Regions from separate parts of the Enterobacter sp. HK169 genome, predicted to be linked through region 2. Evidence: predicted binding sites of a transcription regulator. Region 2 holds the regulator's gene; the other holds the start of a gene.
The links. The regulator PurR, encoded in region 2, represses purine synthesis genes. The targets are predictions, from matches to a motif close to CANGCAAACGTTTGCNTG.
Positions count from the first base shown of each region.

Region 1: a site for PurR is predicted at 3,366-3,383, ahead of carA (glutamine-hydrolyzing carbamoyl-phosphate synthase small subunit). Genes of this name have one in related genera too.

Region 1 is NZ_CP017087.1:3,652,112-3,661,207, forward strand. Features, by position in the region: gene ileS (isoleucine--tRNA ligase) at 1-166, shown strand, start outside; gene lspA (signal peptidase II) at 166-666, shown strand; gene fkpB (FKBP-type peptidyl-prolyl cis-trans isomerase) at 719-1,168, shown strand; gene ispH (4-hydroxy-3-methylbut-2-enyl diphosphate reductase) at 1,170-2,120, shown strand; gene dapB (4-hydroxy-tetrahydrodipicolinate reductase) at 2,326-3,147, shown strand; gene carA (glutamine-hydrolyzing carbamoyl-phosphate synthase small subunit) at 3,601-4,749, shown strand; gene carB (carbamoyl-phosphate synthase large subunit) at 4,768-7,992, shown strand; gene EnteroDNA1_RS17400 (YgdI/YgdR family lipoprotein) at 8,131-8,364, shown strand; gene kefF (glutathione-regulated potassium-efflux system oxidoreductase KefF) at 8,468-8,998, shown strand; gene kefC (glutathione-regulated potassium-efflux system protein KefC) at 8,991-9,096, shown strand, end outside.
Region 2 is NZ_CP017087.1:304,314-313,409, reverse strand. Features, by position in the region: gene EnteroDNA1_RS01625 (alkene reductase) at 1-579, shown strand, start outside; gene gloA (lactoylglutathione lyase) at 680-1,087, shown strand; gene rnt (ribonuclease T) at 1,183-1,842, shown strand; gene grxD (monothiol glutaredoxin 4) at 1,920-2,267, opposite strand; gene EnteroDNA1_RS01605 (C40 family peptidase) at 2,606-3,379, shown strand; gene sodB (superoxide dismutase [Fe]) at 3,502-4,083, shown strand; gene EnteroDNA1_RS01595 (MFS transporter) at 4,122-5,288, opposite strand; gene cydH (cytochrome bd-I oxidase subunit CydH) at 5,453-5,542, opposite strand; gene purR (HTH-type transcriptional repressor PurR) at 5,840-6,865, shown strand; gene punR (DNA-binding transcriptional activator PunR) at 6,883-7,794, opposite strand; gene punC (purine nucleoside transporter PunC) at 7,909-9,096, shown strand, end outside.

The DNA of each region.
Region 1 (9,096 bases), 1.2 Mb from region 2:
GCTGCTCAAAGGACTGAAAGTCGCGCTGAGCAAAGCCGACGGTGAGAAATGCCCGCGTTGCTGGCATTACACCACTGATGTTGGCCAGGTGGCGGAACACGCAGACATCTGCGGACGCTGTGTAAGCAACGTCGCCGGTGACGGCGAAAAACGTAAGTTTGCCTGATGAGTAAAACTCTCTGTTCAACAGGACTGCGCTGGCTGTGGCTGGTTGTGGTGGTGCTGATTATCGATCTGGGCAGCAAGTTCCTGATCCTCCAGAATTTTGCTCTGGGGGAGACGGTTCCGCTGTTCCCGTCGCTTAACCTGCACTACGCGCGTAACTACGGCGCAGCGTTTAGTTTCCTTGCCGACAGCGGTGGCTGGCAGCGCTGGTTCTTTGCGGGTATCGCTCTCGGTATTTGCGTGATCCTCGCGGTGCTGATGTACCGCTCGAAGGCCACGCAAAAGCTGAATAACATTGCCTACGCGCTGATCATTGGCGGCGCGCTGGGCAACCTGTTTGACCGCCTGTGGCACGGCTTTGTGGTTGATATGATCGACTTCTACGTCGGCGACTGGCACTTCGCGACCTTTAACCTTGCCGATACGGCAATTTGTATCGGCGCGGCGTTAATCGTGCTGGAAGGCTTCTTGCCTAAACCGGCCGCGAAAGAGCAGGCGTAACACACTCGCCCGGTGGCGTAATGCTACCGGGCAAAACAAGCGAGCAATTTGCATGTCTAAATCCGTACAGAGCAACAGCGCGGTTCTCGTTCACTTCACGCTGAAGCTGGATGACGGCTCCACGGCCGAATCCACCCGCAATAACGGCAAACCGGCCCTGTTTCGTCTTGGCGATACCTCCCTGTCTGAAGGTCTTGAGCAGCAGCTTCTGGGCCTGAAAGAGGGTGAGAAAAAAGCCTTTTCGCTGGAGCCGGATGCCGCGTTTGGCGTGCCGAGTCCGGACCTGATCCAGTATTTCTCGCGCCGCGAGTTTATGGACGCGGGTGAACCGGAGATCGGAGCGATTATGCTCTTTACCGCTATGGACGGCAGCGAAATGCCTGGCGTGATCCGCGAGATCAACGGCGACTCTATTACCGTTGACTTCAACCATCCGCTTGCCGGGCGTACCGTTCATTTTGATGTTGAAGTGCTGGAAATCGATCCTGCACTGGAGGCCTGAAATGCAGATCCTGTTGGCTAACCCGCGCGGCTTCTGCGCCGGTGTAGACCGCGCTATCAGCATTGTTGAAAACGCGCTGGAGATTTACGGCGCGCCGATTTATGTACGTCACGAAGTGGTGCACAACCGCTACGTGGTCGACAGCCTGCGCGAGCGCGGCGCCATCTTCATTGAGCAGATCAGCGAAGTGCCGGACGGTGCGATCCTGATCTTCTCCGCGCACGGCGTCTCTCAGGCGGTACGTAACGAAGCGAAAAGCCGCGATCTGACCGTATTCGATGCCACCTGTCCGCTGGTGACAAAAGTGCATATGGAAGTGGCTCGCGCCAGCCGTCGTGGTGAAGAGTCGATTCTGATTGGCCATGCCGGTCATCCGGAAGTCGAAGGCACCATGGGCCAGTACAGTAACCCGGAAGGGGGCATGTATCTGGTTGAGTCGCCTGAAGATGTCTTTACGCTGAACGTGAAAAATGAAGCCCGTCTGTCGTTTATGACCCAGACGACGCTCTCCGTAGACGATACTTCAGACGTGATTGACGCGCTGCGTCAGCGCTTCCCGAAAATCGTTGGCCCGCGTAAGGATGATATCTGCTACGCGACCACTAACCGTCAGGAAGCGGTGCGCGCACTGGCTGAAAAGGCGGATGTGGTGCTGGTAGTCGGCTCCAAAAACTCGTCTAACTCAAACCGTCTGGCCGAACTGGCGCAACGCATGGGGAAAGCGGCTTTCCTGATTGATGATGCGTCGGATATTCAGGAGGCGTGGGTTAAGCACGCGGGCTGTGTCGGCGTGACGGCCGGGGCGTCTGCGCCAGATATTCTGGTACAGAACGTCATTTCTCGTCTGCAGGAACTGGGCGGTGGCGAAGCGGTGCCGCTGGAAGGACGTGAAGAAAACATCGTTTTTGAAGTCCCGAAAGAACTGCGCATCGACGCCCGCGAAGTCGAATAGACCTTTTTCTGATGAAAGGCCAGCACCTCCTGTGCTGGCCTTTTTTTTACCCGTTACTTTATCGTGACGACAAAATCATGTCTTTTACTGATATTTAAGTCGGTTTCACGTTAAATTCTAATTATCGGTGTTTTCAGTTGGCAGTGCTTCTCAAGGCTGGTTAATCTGAAAACGGTTTACATCATTTTAACGTAAGAGAATAACTATGCATGATGCACAGATCCGTGTCGCCATTGCGGGCGCGGGTGGACGTATGGGCCGTCAGCTTATTCAGGCGGCACTTCAGATGGATGGCGTCGCGCTTGGCGCGGCACTGGAGCGTGAAGGTTCGTCGCTTCTGGGAACCGATGCCGGTGAGCTGGCGGGCGCAGGCCACACGGGCGTTACCGTGCAAAGCAGCCTGGAGGCGGTAAAAGAGGACTTCGATGTATTCATCGATTTTACCCGCCCGGAAGGGACGCTCACGCATCTGGCGTTTTGTCGTCAGCACGGCAAGGGGATGGTGATCGGCACCACCGGTTTTGACGATGCGGGCAAGCAGGCTATCCAGGATGCATCAAATGAGATTGCGATTGTCTTCGCGGCAAACTTCAGCGTGGGCGTTAACGTCATGCTGAAGCTGCTGGAGAAGGCCGCGAAGGTGATGGGCAACTATACCGATATCGAGATCGTAGAAGCTCACCACCGTTACAAAGTTGATGCGCCATCGGGTACGGCGCTGGCGATGGGCGAAGCGATTGCTCATGCACTTGATAAAGATTTAAAAGACTGCGCGGTCTATACCCGTGAAGGTTACACCGGCGAACGCGTTCCTGGCACCATTGGCTTCGCAACCGTGCGAGCGGGTGACATCGTCGGCGAACACACGGCGATGTTCGCCGATATTGGCGAACGTGTCGAAATTACGCATAAAGCCTCCAGTCGAATGACGTTCGCCAACGGCGCCGTACGTTCCGCTTTGTGGCTTAAAAACAAGAAAGATGGCCTTTTTGATATGCGGGATGTGCTCGATCTCAACAATTTGTAAGCATTATTACCCATCGTGATGTGGTTATTGCAGTCGTAATTGTTTGATTGCATAGGGCAAAATTTTATTGCCCTTTTATTTTATCTGTTTTATAGCGTATTTTTGTTTAAGTCTCTAAATATCTATCTCTTGTGGCGTTTTAACGTTACTGAAATGTAAATTTTGACCATCTGGTCTACTTTATAGTGCTGCACCATCTCATTTTTCATTAAACCAGGCGCGCAAGCGTTTTCCGCAGTGATTTACCTGATCTTTTTGTCGCTTAAGCCGCATTCCACTCGCCAGACTTGCAAAAGAGTAAACAAAATATCCGTTTTAAGTTGACTTTTACCCACCAAATCCCCAGAATGCCGCCGTTTGCCAAAAATCCGCTGGCAACACATTTGCATTGATCCATGACATGCTATGAATTAATATGCAAATAAAGTGAGTGAATATTCTCTGGAGGGTGTTTTGATTAAGTCAGCGCTATTGGTTCTGGAAGACGGAACCCAGTTTATCGGTCGGGCCATAGGGGCAACGGGTTCGGCGGTTGGGGAAGTCGTTTTCAATACTTCAATGACCGGTTATCAAGAAATCCTCACTGATCCTTCCTATTCTCGCCAAATCGTTACTCTTACTTATCCTCATATCGGCAATGTCGGCACCAATGCGGCTGACGAAGAATCTTCTCAGGTACATGCGCAAGGCCTGGTCATCCGCGACCTGCCGCTGATTGCCAGCAACTTCCGCAATACCGAAGACCTCTCTTCTTACCTGAAGCGCCATAACATCGTGGCGATTGCCGATATCGATACCCGTAAGTTAACGCGTCTGCTGCGCGAGAAGGGTGCACAGAACGGCTGCATTATCGCGGGTGATAACCTCGATGCGACGCTGGCGCTGGAAAAAGCGAAAGCCTTCCCGGGCCTGAACGGCATGGACCTGGCGAAAGAAGTGACGACCGCTGAAGCCTACAGCTGGGCTCAGGGTAGCTGGACGCTGGAAGGCGACCTGCCGGAAGCGAAAAAAGAGAGCGAGCTGCCGTTCCACGTGGTGGCCTACGATTTCGGCGCCAAGCGCAACATCCTGCGCATGCTGGTTGACCGCGGCTGCCGCCTGACGGTGGTTCCAGCACAAACGTCTGCCGAAGACGTGCTGAAGATGAATCCGGACGGTATTTTCCTGTCCAACGGTCCTGGCGACCCGGCGCCGTGCGATTACGCCATCGCCGCCATCAAGTCCTTCCTGGAAACCGACATCCCGGTATTCGGCATCTGCCTCGGCCATCAGCTGCTGGCGCTGGCGAGCGGTGCGAACACCGTTAAGATGAAGTTCGGCCACCACGGTGGTAACCACCCGGTGAAAGACATCGATAACAACACGGTGATGATCACCGCGCAGAACCACGGATTTGCCGTCAATGAAGCCTCGATGCCGGCTAACCTGCGCGTGACCCATAAGTCGCTGTTCGATGGCACTCTGCAGGGGATTCATCGCACCGATAAGCCAGCATTCAGCTTCCAGGGTCACCCGGAAGCCAGCCCGGGCCCACACGACGCCGCGCCGCTGTTCGATCACTTCATCGAACTTATCGAGCAATACCGTAAGACCGCTAAATAATCAGGAGCCGAGAAGACAATGCCAAAACGTACAGACATAAAAAGCATCCTGATCCTTGGCGCTGGCCCGATCGTCATCGGCCAGGCCTGCGAATTCGACTACTCCGGCGCGCAGGCGTGTAAAGCCCTGCGTGAAGAGGGTTACCGCGTTATCCTGGTGAACTCTAACCCGGCAACCATCATGACCGACCCGGAAATGGCTGATGCAACCTACATCGAGCCGATTCACTGGGAAGTGGTGCGTAAAATCATCGAGAAAGAGCGTCCGGACGCGGTGCTGCCAACCATGGGCGGCCAGACGGCGCTGAACTGTGCGCTGGAGCTGGAGCGTCAGGGCGTGCTGGCCGAGTTCGGCGTGACCATGATTGGTGCGACCGCCGACGCGATTGATAAAGCAGAAGACCGTCGCCGCTTCGACGTGGCGATGAAGAAAATCGGCCTCGACACCGCGCGTTCCGGTATCGCACACAACATGGAAGAAGCGCTGGCCGTCGCGGCTGACGTGGGCTATCCGTGCATCATCCGTCCATCGTTCACCATGGGCGGCACCGGCGGCGGCATCGCCTACAACCGCGAAGAGTTCGAAGAGATTTGCGAACGCGGTCTGGATCTCTCCCCAACCAAAGAGCTGCTGATTGATGAATCGCTGATTGGCTGGAAAGAGTACGAGATGGAAGTGGTGCGTGATAAAAACGACAACTGCATCATCGTCTGCTCCATCGAAAACTTCGATGCGATGGGTATCCACACCGGCGACTCCATCACCGTTGCGCCAGCCCAGACCCTGACCGACAAAGAGTATCAAATCATGCGTAACGCCTCGATGGCGGTACTGCGTGAAATCGGCGTGGAAACCGGCGGTTCTAACGTGCAGTTCTCGGTGAACCCGAAAACAGGCCGTCTGATTGTTATCGAAATGAACCCGCGCGTGTCCCGTTCCTCCGCGCTGGCCTCTAAAGCGACCGGCTTCCCGATTGCGAAAGTGGCGGCGAAGCTGGCGGTGGGTTACACCCTCGACGAGCTGATGAACGACATCACCGGTGGCCGCACCCCTGCGTCCTTCGAGCCGTCCATCGACTACGTTGTGACCAAAATTCCACGCTTCAACTTCGAGAAATTCGCGGGCGCGAACGACCGTCTGACCACCCAGATGAAATCTGTCGGTGAAGTGATGGCGATTGGCCGCACGCAGCAGGAATCCCTGCAGAAAGCGCTGCGCGGCCTCGAAGTGGGCGCGACCGGCTTTGACCCGAAAGTGAGCCTGGACGACCCGGAAGCGCTGACCAAAATCCGCCGCGAGCTGAAAGACGCGGGCGCAGAGCGTATCTGGTATATCGCCGATGCCTTCCGTGCGGGCCTCTCCGTCGACGGCGTGTTCAACCTGACCAACATCGACCGCTGGTTCCTGGTGCAGATTGAAGAGCTGGTGCGTCTGGAAGAACAGGTCGCGGAGCTGGGCATCAACGGCCTGGACGCTGACTTCCTGCGCGTGCTGAAGCGCAAAGGCTTCGCCGATGCGCGTCTGGCTAAGCTGGCGGGCGTGCGTGAAGCGGAAATCCGCAAGCTGCGCGACCAGTACGACCTGCACCCGGTCTACAAGCGCGTGGACACCTGTGCGGCTGAATTCTCTACCGACACCGCCTACATGTACTCCACCTATGAAGACGAGTGCGAAGCGAACCCGTCCGTCGACCGCGACAAGATTATGGTGCTGGGCGGCGGTCCAAACCGTATCGGCCAGGGCATAGAGTTCGACTACTGCTGCGTACACGCCTCGCTGGCGCTGCGCGAAGACGGTTACGAGACCATCATGGTCAACTGTAACCCGGAAACCGTCTCTACCGACTACGACACCTCTGACCGCCTCTACTTCGAGCCGGTTACCCTGGAAGACGTGCTGGAAATCGTGCGCATCGAGAAGCCAAAAGGCGTTATCGTGCAGTACGGCGGCCAGACCCCGCTGAAGCTGGCGCGCGCGCTGGAAGCAGCAGGCGTGCCGGTTATCGGCACCAGCCCGGACGCGATTGACCGTGCGGAAGACCGCGAGCGTTTCCAGCAGGCGGTTGACCGTCTGAAGCTGAAACAGCCGGCGAACGCCACCGTCACCGCCATTGAAATGGCCGTTGAGAAGGCGAAAGAGATTGGCTACCCGCTGGTGGTACGTCCTTCCTACGTGCTGGGCGGCCGCGCGATGGAAATCGTTTATGACGAAGCCGACCTGCGTCGCTACTTCCAGACTGCGGTGAGCGTTTCCAACGATGCGCCAGTGCTGCTCGACCGCTTCCTCGACGATGCGGTTGAAGTGGACGTTGACGCCATCTGCGACGGCGAAATGGTGCTGATTGGCGGCATCATGGAGCACATCGAGCAGGCGGGCGTGCACTCCGGCGACTCCGCCTGTTCTCTGCCAGCGTACACGCTGAGCCAGGAGATTCAGGACGTGATGCGCCAGCAGGTGCAGAAGCTGGCCTTCGAGCTGCAGGTTCGCGGTCTGATGAACGTCCAGTTCGCGGTGAAAGACAACGAAGTCTACCTGATTGAAGTCAACCCGCGTGCGGCACGTACCGTACCGTTCGTCTCCAAAGCCACCGGCGTTCCGCTGGCCAAAGTGGCGGCGCGCGTGATGGCGGGCCAGACGCTGGCGCAGCAGGGCGTGACCAAAGAGATCATTCCACCGTACTACTCGGTGAAAGAAGTGGTGCTGCCGTTCAACAAATTCCCGGGCGTTGACCCGCTGTTAGGGCCAGAAATGCGCTCTACCGGGGAAGTGATGGGCGTGGGCCGCACCTTCGCAGAAGCGTTCGCGAAGGCGCAGCTGGGCAGTAGCTCCACCATGAGAAAATCAGGCCGTGCGCTGCTCTCCGTTCGCGAAGGCGACAAAGAGCGCGTGGTTGACCTGGCCGCCAAGCTGCTGAAACAGGGCTTCGAGCTGGACGCGACCCACGGTACCGCGATTGTGCTGGGCGAAGCCGGCATCAACCCGCGTCTGGTGAACAAGGTGCATGAAGGTCGTCCGCACATTCAGGACCGTATCAAGAATGGCGAATACACCTACATCATCAACACCACCGCAGGCCGCCAGGCGATTGAAGACTCCAAGCTGATTCGCCGCAGCGCGCTGCAGTACAAAGTGCACTACGACACCACCCTGAACGGCGGTTTCGCAACGGCCATGGCGCTGAACGCGGATGCCACCGAGAAGGTGATTTCAGTGCAGGAAATGCACGCGCAGATTAGCAAATAAGTAAAAATGCCCGGTGCCGTTCGGTTGCCGGGCATTCTCCCATCTTCAGAACCTTCTGGTTTTTCATCCGCTTTCAGTCAGTTAGCCTAAAATGGTTAGGTCGATAACGAAATTCAACTGAGAGCAGGGGAAAACACCATGCAAAATAAATTACTGATCGCTTCCGTTCTGGCTGCCACGACAATGTTTACCGTTGCGGGCTGTTCGTCTAATCAGGCCGTAAAAACCACCGATGGCAAAACCATTGTCACCGACGGCAAACCACAGGTGGATGACGATACCGGTCTGGTGTCGTATAAAAACGCCGAAACCGGTCAAACCGAGCAGATTAACCGTGACCAGGTGAAATCCATGGGCGAGCTGGATAACTAATTCAGAATTCTGACGTAAGCCCGTCAATAATATTCACTATTAGCCTGTTGAATTACTGACTACACTCTTTTGTTAAAAGAAAGCAGTAACAACAGGCTAATCAATGATTCTGATAATTTATGCCCATCCTTATCCGCAGCACTCGCATGCGAATAAGCGGATGCTTGAGCAGGTAAGGACGCTTGATAACGTAGAGATACATTCCCTCTATCAACTCTATCCCGATTTTAATATCGATATCGCCGCCGAGCAGGAGGCGCTTTCCCGTGCCGATCTGATTATCTGGCAGCATCCGATGCAGTGGTACAGCACGCCTCCGCTCCTGAAGCTGTGGATTGATAAAGTCTTCTCCCACGGCTGGGCGTATGGCCACAACGGCAATGCGCTAAAAGGGAAAAGCCTGATGTGGGCAGTCACCACCGGCGGTGGGGAAAGCCATTTTGATATTGGTTCCTTCCCGGGTTTTGACGTTCTGGCGCAGCCGCTGCAGGCGACTGCGCTCTATTGCGGTCTGAACTGGCTCCCGCCGTTTGCGATGCACTGCACGTTTGTTTGCGACGATGAAACGCTGCAGGCGCAGGCTCGTCATTATAAACAACGCTTACTTGAGTGGCAGGAGATGCACCATGGATAGCCATACGCTGATACAGGCGCTGATTTACCTCGGCGCGGCGGCGCTGATTGTACCCGTGGCGGTACGCCTGGGGCTGGGCTCGGTGCTCGGCTACCTGA
Region 2 (9,096 bases):
GCCGGTTTTGACCTGATTGAGCTGCACTCCGCCCATGGCTACCTGCTGCACCAGTTCCTGTCACCGTCGTCCAACCACCGCACCGACCAGTACGGCGGCAGCGTCGAAAACCGCGCTCGCCTGGTGCTGGAAGTGGTTGACGCCGTATGCCAGGAGTGGAGCCCGGATCGTATCGGGATCCGCGTCTCCCCAATCGGTTCTTTCCAGAACGTCGACAACGGTCCGAACGAAGAAGCCGATGCCCTGTACCTGATCGAAGAACTGGCTAAGCGTGGCATCGCCTATCTGCATATGTCCGAACCGGACTGGGCTGGCGGTAAGCCTTACACGGACGCTTTCCGTCAGAAAGTGCGCGAGCGTTTCCACGGGGTGATCATCGGTGCGGGGGCTTATACCCCGGAGAAAGCCGAAGACCTGATCGGCAAAGGGCTGATCGATGCCGTCGCGTTTGGCCGCGACTACATCGCCAACCCGGATCTGGTAGCCCGCCTGCAGAAAAAAGCGGCCCTGAACCCGCAGCGCCCGGAAAGCTTCTACGGCGGCGGCGCGGAAGGCTACACCGACTACCCTTCTCTGTAATCTCGCCGTTGTTCATTGATAGCGGCGATACTTCGCCGCTATACTAAAACATCGTTTCTGTTCAAAAAGACAGTCTATTCCATTGGTTAATGAGGAAATTATGCGCCTACTTCACACCATGCTGCGCGTTGGCGACCTGCAACGTTCCATTGATTTCTACACTAACGTCCTGGGCATGAAGCTGCTGCGCACCAGCGAAAACCCGGAATACAAATACTCGCTGGCGTTCGTGGGTTACGGCCCGGAAACGGATGAAGCGGTGATCGAGCTGACCTACAACTGGGGCGTAGACAGCTATGAGCTGGGCACCGCCTACGGCCACATCGCGCTGGAAGTGGACAACGCGGCCGAAGCGTGTGAGCGCATTCGCAGCAACGGCGGTAACGTTACGCGCGAAGCGGGCCCGGTAAAAGGTGGCACCACCGTGATTGCGTTCGTGGAAGATCCCGACGGTTACAAAATCGAACTGATTGAAGCCAAAGACGCGGGTCGCGGTCTGGGCAACTGATCCCTCAGGGCGCAACATGCGCCCGTAGTTTTACTGCATCACCCTGCAAAATTTGCCATAATGCGCTCTGCTTTTTCCCCTTGTAAGAGACCCTGATGTCCGATAACGCTCAATTTAGCGGTCTGTGCGACCGTTTTCGTGGTTTTTATCCCGTTGTCATTGATGTAGAAACAGCCGGATTTAACGCTAAAACCGATGCGCTGCTCGAAATTGCCGCCATCACGCTGAAGATGGATGAACAGGGCTGGCTTACACCGGACACCACGCTGCATTTCCACGTTGAACCTTTCGAAGGGGCAAACTTACAGCCGGAAGCGCTGGCGTTTAACGGTATCGATCCGCATAACCCGCTGCGTGGCGCAGTCAGTGAATATGATGCGCTGCACGCCATTTTTAAAATGGTGCGTAAAGGCATGAAAGAGAGTAACTGCAGCCGCGCCATCATGGTGGCCCATAACGCCACCTTCGATCACAGCTTTACCATGGCCGCCGCGGAGCGCGCCGCGCTCAAGCGCAACCCCTTCCATCCTTTTGTGACCTTCGACACCGCCGCACTGAGCGGCCTGGCCCTGGGACAAACGGTGTTATCAAAAGCCTGCATCACGGCGGGTATACCTTTTGACGGCACGCAGGCACATTCCGCTTTATACGACACGGAGCGCACCGCAGAGCTGTTCTGTGAGATCGTCAACCGCTGGAAGCGTCTGGGCGGCTGGCCGCTGCCGATGGATGATGAGGCCGATCCTCAATCGTAGGCCGGGTAAGCGCAGCGCCACCCGGCAAAAAAAAAGCGACCACACTAAGCGGGTCGCTTTTTTATTTGCGCAGAAAATTACTCTGCGTCCGGCTCTTCGGTTTTGTACTTCGCCGCCGTCTCTTTGATCAGCTGCTGCAGTTCGCCGCGCTGATACATTTCAATCAGGATATCGCAGCCGCCAACCAGTTCACCGTCAACCCACAGCTGTGGGAAAGTCGGCCAGTTAGCGTACTTAGGCAGCTCTGCGCGGATGTCCGGGTTCTGCAGGATATCAACGTAAGCAAAACGCTCACCACAGGCTGACAGCGCCTGAACCGCTTGTGCGGAGAAGCCGCAGCTTGGCAGCTTCGGAGAACCTTTCATATACAGCAGAATCGGGTTTTCAGCGATCTGGCGCTGGATTTTTTCAATAGTGGTGCTCATGTCTTGCTTCCTTTAACTTCTGTTACGGCATTCGTCTGACATTGTAGCGGGTCAGACTGGCATCGGAAAATAACATTTTTGTCACGTTTATACATTCTACCCCGAGTCACGAAAAGTTGCATTGCAAATGGTGTTTACCCCTGCGGCGGTCAGGGTTTTGCTTAGGGAGTGGGCAAATGTGCGACAGAACGATGAATTTTTTTGCACTTGCTAACGAAACACGATTGTAGATTGAAAAATGCTATTAACTTTCTGGGTTTTTATAGATTAGAATCGACGGGCTTTGTAAATCACACGCGGGTATTATTGATGACCTGCATTTATCAGGGGACTGCCCAGTGGCGCGGATAAATAAAATCTCGATCACGCTCTGTGCTTTACTGTTTACTTCACTCACTTTCACGCCAGTGGCAAACGCCTCTCAGCAGGCGCGGCATTCTGCTGTACAAAAAAACCATCTGGTGAAAGCCACAGAACGTAAGAAAAAAACCACCGCTAAGAACGACAAGAAAAAAACACCGGCTCAGACGAAACAGACCGCTTCCAGCAAGACGAAAACAAAACCTTCCCGCACTGCCCACTCCGCTAAAAGTAAAGCTTCGCAAACCGCCGCTAACCTCGTTACTGAAAAATGCATCACGCGTAAAGGCCACAAGGCGAAATGCACGAAGGTCACGAAAATAGCGGAAGTGCATAAAGTGCGTGTACAGAAAGCGCAAAAAACCGCGATGAATAAACTGATGGGGCAGATTGGCAAACCTTATCACTGGGGTGGCAGTTCGCCGCGTACCGGGTTTGACTGCAGCGGCCTCGTCTATTACGCCTATAAAGATCTGGTCAAATTCCGCATTCCGCGTACCGCCAATGAGATGTACCACCTGCGCGATGCCTCTCCGGTTGACCGCGGTGAGCTGGAAAACGGCGATCTGGTGTTCTTCCGCACTCAGGGTCGCGGCACGGCTGACCACGTCGGCGTCTATGTCGGCAACGGGAAATTCATCCAGTCTCCACGTAGCGGCCAGGATATTCAGATCACCTCTCTCAGTGAAGACTACTGGCTACGCCACTACGTCGGCGCACGTCGCGTGATGACGCCGAAAACCATTCGTTAACCCCTGCCCTGCCACATCCGTGGCGGGGTAAGTTCCTCTTTTGCATACCCTTTCAATTTGCTATCCTGTCCTTGTTGTCTGTGTGGTTATTGGCAACGCAAAATACAATAAGGAGAGAAGCAATGTCGTTCGAATTACCTGCACTACCGTATGCAAAAGACGCCCTGGCACCGCACATTTCGGCGGAAACCCTGGAATATCATTACGGCAAGCATCACCAGACGTACGTCACCAACCTGAACAATCTGATCAAGGGCACCGATTTTGAAGGCAAAACGCTGGAAGAGATCGTCCGCAGCTCAGAGGGTGGCGTCTTTAACAACGCGGCTCAGGTGTGGAACCACACCTTCTACTGGCACTGCCTGGCACCAAATGCCGGCGGTGAACCTGTCGGTGAACTGGCTACCGCTATCAACGCCGCATTTGGCAGCTTCGCGGATTTCAAAGCGAAATTTACCGATGCAGCCATCAAGAACTTCGGTTCTGGCTGGACGTGGCTGGTTAAAGAGGCGGATGGCAAACTGGCTATCGTGTCCACTTCAAACGCGGGCACCCCGCTGACCACCAGCGCTAAGCCGCTGATGACCGTGGACGTGTGGGAACACGCTTACTACATTGATTACCGCAACGCGCGCCCGAACTACCTGGAGCACTTCTGGGCACTGGTTAACTGGGACTTTGTCGCGAAGAACTTCGCCGCGTAAGAGACACGCAGAAGGGTACGCCCTTCTGCGTTTTTGGTTTATTCCGCAGCGCAGGCTGCTTCAGGCTGTTTACGACCCGACATTATCACCAGCAGCAGGCCGAGCGCGGCAATAATCGCCCCCATCACCGGCACAAAGCTGTACCCCAGACCGCCTGAAATCACGGCCCCACCGGCCGCCGCGCCCAGGGCATTACCCAGGTTAAACGCACCGATATTCACGGAAGATGAAAGTCCCGGCGCCTCGTGCGCCACACGCATCACGCGCATCTGCAGCGGCGGCACCACGGCGAAAGTGGCGGCTCCCCAGACGACCATCGCAATCGCGGCCCCGAACTCATTACGCGCCAGCCACGGAATGGCAACCATGATGACGATCAGCAGGGTTAAGAAGCCCTTCAGCGTCCCGCTCACGGAACGGTCGGCAAATTTCCCGCCCAGATAGTTGCCGATCGAGAAGCCCACGCCAATCAGCACCAGCATCGCGGTAACGAAGAGAGGCGTTGCGTGGGTGATATCGTGCAGTACCGGTGAAATATAGGTGTAGAGGGTAAACATCGCCCCTGCCCCCAGCACGGTGGTGAGCAACGCGGAGAGCACCTGCGGGCGCATCAGCACCGCCAGCTCTTTACGCACTTCCGGACGTTCTCCGGCATTGCCTTTCGGCAGGGAGAAGAACAGCGCCACCATCGCAATCACGCCCAGCCCGGCCGTCGCCAGGAAAGACATACGCCAGCCGATCGCTTCTCCCAGCCAGGTTGCCGCAGGCACCCCGCCGATATTGGCAATCGTCAGCCCCATAAACATGGTTGCCACGGCGCTCGCCTGCTTGTGTTTTGGCACCACGCTGGCAGCCACAACCGATCCCAGCCCAAAGAACGCGCCGTGGTTAAGGCTGGTCAGAATGCGCGACAGCATCAATGTGGTGTAGTCCGGCGAAATGGCCGAAAGCACGTTGCCCAGGGTGAAAATCGCCATCAGGAAAATCAGCGCATTGCGGCGCGCGCGGTGTGAAAGAAGAAGCGTCATCAGCGGCGCCCCGACCATCACGCCGATAGCGTAGGCGCTGATTAACATCCCTGCCGCAGGGATAGAGACATCTACGCCCCGGGCAATAACAGGCAGTAACCCCATCGGGGAGAATTCAGTGGTGCCAATCCCAAAAGCGCCAATCGCCAGGGCCAGCAGGGGAAAATTGATTTTCATGCGTCAACTCCGGATGCCGTGTCATGTGGTGACACAGAACAAAGAAGCAGAAAGCATGACATCAATCACAAAAAATGAGAAGTTAACAAAATGGCAAAAGATTTTTGCCAGAGAAGTAACAATCCGGGGAGTTGGGAGGGAGAAGGCTCTCCCTCCGCGTAAAATCAGTGCAGCGCAGCCGTCAGACCGGCCGCAACAATCAGAGCCAGCACAACAATGGTGGTGAACAGCGAAAACTTAAGATCGGAACTCATCAATTTTTCTCCTTTTAATCCCCACACGAAAAGTGAGCTTGCTCATTTTTGCACAGATTACGTCAAAAATCTTCCTGGATTTATACTGATAACCACTTTACCTCTTCCCCTTTTCATCAAGATAGGACAAAATTCCACGCTAAATTTATTAGCGTACCGGCCATTGACCCCCTCCTGACGTCCCGTGTCGTTTTCCCGGCGTGCCGCAATTCAAGATTGCGAGATAAGGGTGAGAGAAGGCAAACGTTTACCTTCAAGTTTTTCAGGAGCTTAGGATATGGTCTGGAGTGACATTTAATGGCAACAATTAAAGACGTAGCAAAACGCGCAAACGTTTCCACTACAACCGTATCACATGTAATTAACAAAACCCGCTTTGTGGCGGAAGAGACGCGCAACGCCGTCTGGGCAGCGATCAAAGAGCTGCACTATTCGCCAAGTGCGGTTGCGCGTAGCCTCAAGGTTAATCACACCAAGTCCATTGGATTGCTGGCGACCAGCAGTGAAGCGGCCTATTTTGCCGAGATCATTGAAGCGGTCGAAAAGAACTGCTTCCAGAAAGGCTATACCCTGATTCTGGGCAACGCGTGGAACAGCATTGAAAAACAGCGTGCCTACCTGTCGATGATGGCGCAAAAGCGCGTTGATGGCCTGCTGGTGATGTGTTCCGAGTACCCGGAATCCGTGCTGTCGATGCTGGAAGAGTATCGCCATATTCCGATGGTGGTGATGGACTGGGGCGAAGCGCGCGCAGACTTTACCGATTCCGTTATCGATAACGCCTTTGAAGGCGGCTATATGGCCGGTCGTTATCTGATCGAACGCGGCCACCGCGAGATTGGCGTGATCCCCGGTCCGCTGGAGCGCAACACCGGCGCGGGCCGTCTGGCCGGTTTTATGAAAGCGATGGAAGAAGCGTTGATCAACGTGCCGGAAAACTGGATTGTGCAGGGCGACTTTGAGCCGGAATCGGGCTACCGCGCGATGCAGCAGATCGTCTCCCAGCCGCACCGTCCGACCGCCGTGTTCTGCGGGGGCGACATCATGGCCATGGGCGCGCTCTGCGCTGCCGACGAGCTGGGCCTGCGCGTACCGCAGGATATATCCGTGATCGGCTATGACAACGTGCGTAACGCGCGTTTCTTCACCCCGGCGCTGACCACCATTCACCAGCCGAAAGATTCGCTGGGCGAAACGGCCTTCAATATGCTGATGGACAGGATCGTCAACAAGCGCGAAGAGTCGCAGTCTATTGAAGTTCACCCGCGTCTTATCGAACGCCGTTCCGTTGCGGACGGTCCGTTCCGCGACTACCGTCGTTAATCGCTTTACGGGGCCAGCTATGCTGGCTCCCGTAACCATTCCCGGTTCAGCGTTTCGCTGTCTCCCAGATAATCCAGCAGCCAGGCCATCGCAGGCGAGACGTCATTTTGCTGCCAGGTGAGGCAGCAGGCCGCATCCGGGAACGGATTCTCCAGCGTCAGCTCAACCCACTCTCCGGTATCGATGCGCGGACGCGCGAAATGAACGGGCACCATCGCGACGCACAGCCCGGCGCTGAGGCACGTCGCCGACGATTCCCAGTCAGGGGCCACCACCCGCCGCTGGTTGTCCAGAAGCCAGGTGATACGCTTGGGCAATGAACGGGACGTATCCTCCAGCACCAGCGACGGCCAGTTGCGCAGCGTGTCATCGCTGAGCGGCCCTTCCATCGACGCCAGCGGATGATCGCTTGCCACCACGCATTTCCAGCTCAGCATCCCCATGTCGCGAAAAGCGTAACGTCCCCCGACCGGGATCGCCTGCGTAGCCCCAATCGCCATCTCTGCCCTGCCGTCCGCCAGTGCATCCCAGACGCCGTTAAACACCTCCTGCGAGACCCGCAGCTCGACGTCAGAGAAATGACGGTAGAAATCGACGATCATCTGCCGGGTGCGTTCCGGCTTAACGATGTTATCCACCGCGATGGAAAGATGTCCCCGCCAGCCGTTAGCGATCTGCTGACACTGTTCGCGGGTGATCTGCATTTTTTTGATAACAGAACGCCCTTCCTTCAAAAACCACGCGCCTGCGGGCGTTAATTCCACATCACGATGCCGCCGTTCAAACAGCGGAACCGCCAGCCACTCCTCCAGCTGGCGCACCGTGTAGCTTATTGCCGAAGGGACGCGGTGCAGCTCCTGCGCCGCACCGCTGAAGCTGCCGTTACGCGCAACAGCATCGACCACTTCAAGAGAATAATCTGACCACATTTTCTGCCTGCAAATTTTTTGAATGCACCAGCCAAATATTAGCGTTTCACAAGCAGCTTTGCACTCCCTACACTCAGCGCCAATGTATACCTGCCTCCTCAGGAGAATAAAATAATGCAACCCAGGAACGGTTTTTTAGTCTGGCTCGGCGGCTTAAGCGTGCTGGGCTTTTTGGCCACCGATATGTACCTGCCGGCGTTTGCCGCCATGCAGGAAGATTTACAAACGCCGGCTGCCGCCATCAGCGCCAGCCTGAGCTTATTCCTCGCCGGCTTTGCCTTCGCACAGCTGCTCTGGGGACCGCTCTCGGATCGCTTTGGTCGTAAGCCGGTGCTGTTGCTGGGCCTGGCCATTTTTGCCGTGGGCTGCCTGGGGATGCTATGGGTACGCGATGCCAGCTGGCTGCTGGTGCTGCGTTTTATTCAGGCCGTGGGCGTCTGTGCCGCGGCCGTGACCTGGCAGGCGCTGGTCACCGACTACTATCCGGCTAACCGCACAAACCGTATTTTCGCCACCATTATGCCGCTGGTAGGTCTCTCACCTGCCCTCGCCCCACTGCTGGGCAGCTGGATCCTCGCTCATTTCGACTGGCAGGCCATTTTCGCCACGCTGTTTGCCATTACCCTGGTCCTGATGCTGCCGGCGTTCGCCCTTAAGCCCGCGCATAAAAAAGAAGCGCATGCAGACGCGAAGCCGATTACCTTCACTTCCCTGCTCAGCGCCAAAGCGTATCGCGGGAATGTCCTGATCTATGCCGCCTGCTCGGCAAGCTTCTTCGCGTGGCTCACCGGCTCGCCGTTCATTCTGCACGATATGGGCTACAGCCCGGCAGCCATCGGCCTGAGCTATGTTCCGCAGACCATCGCATTCCTGGTGGGCGGGTACGGCTGTCGCGCGGCGCTGCAAAAGTGGGAAGGTCAGCAGATGCTGCCGTGGCTGCTGGTGCTGTATGCGCTGAGCGTCATCGGGACCTGGGCCGTTGGCTTTATTCCTGGCGCCGGTCTGGCCGAAATTTTGATCCCATTCTGCGTGATGGCCGTTGCGAACGGGGCGATTTACCCTATCGTTGTAGCGCAGGCGCTGCGTCCCTTCCCGCAGGCAACAGGCCGCGCCGCCGCGCTGCAGAACACCCTGCAGCTGGGGCTGTGCTTCCTGGCAAGCCTGGTGGTCTCCGCGCTGATTGCCACGCCGCTCCTGACCACTACCAGCGTGATGCTGGTGACCGTTGCGATGGCGGTGTTGGGCTATCGCATGCAGGCCTCCGCGCAGCGTGAGCAGGAAAAGAGTGCTCAGGTTGAAACG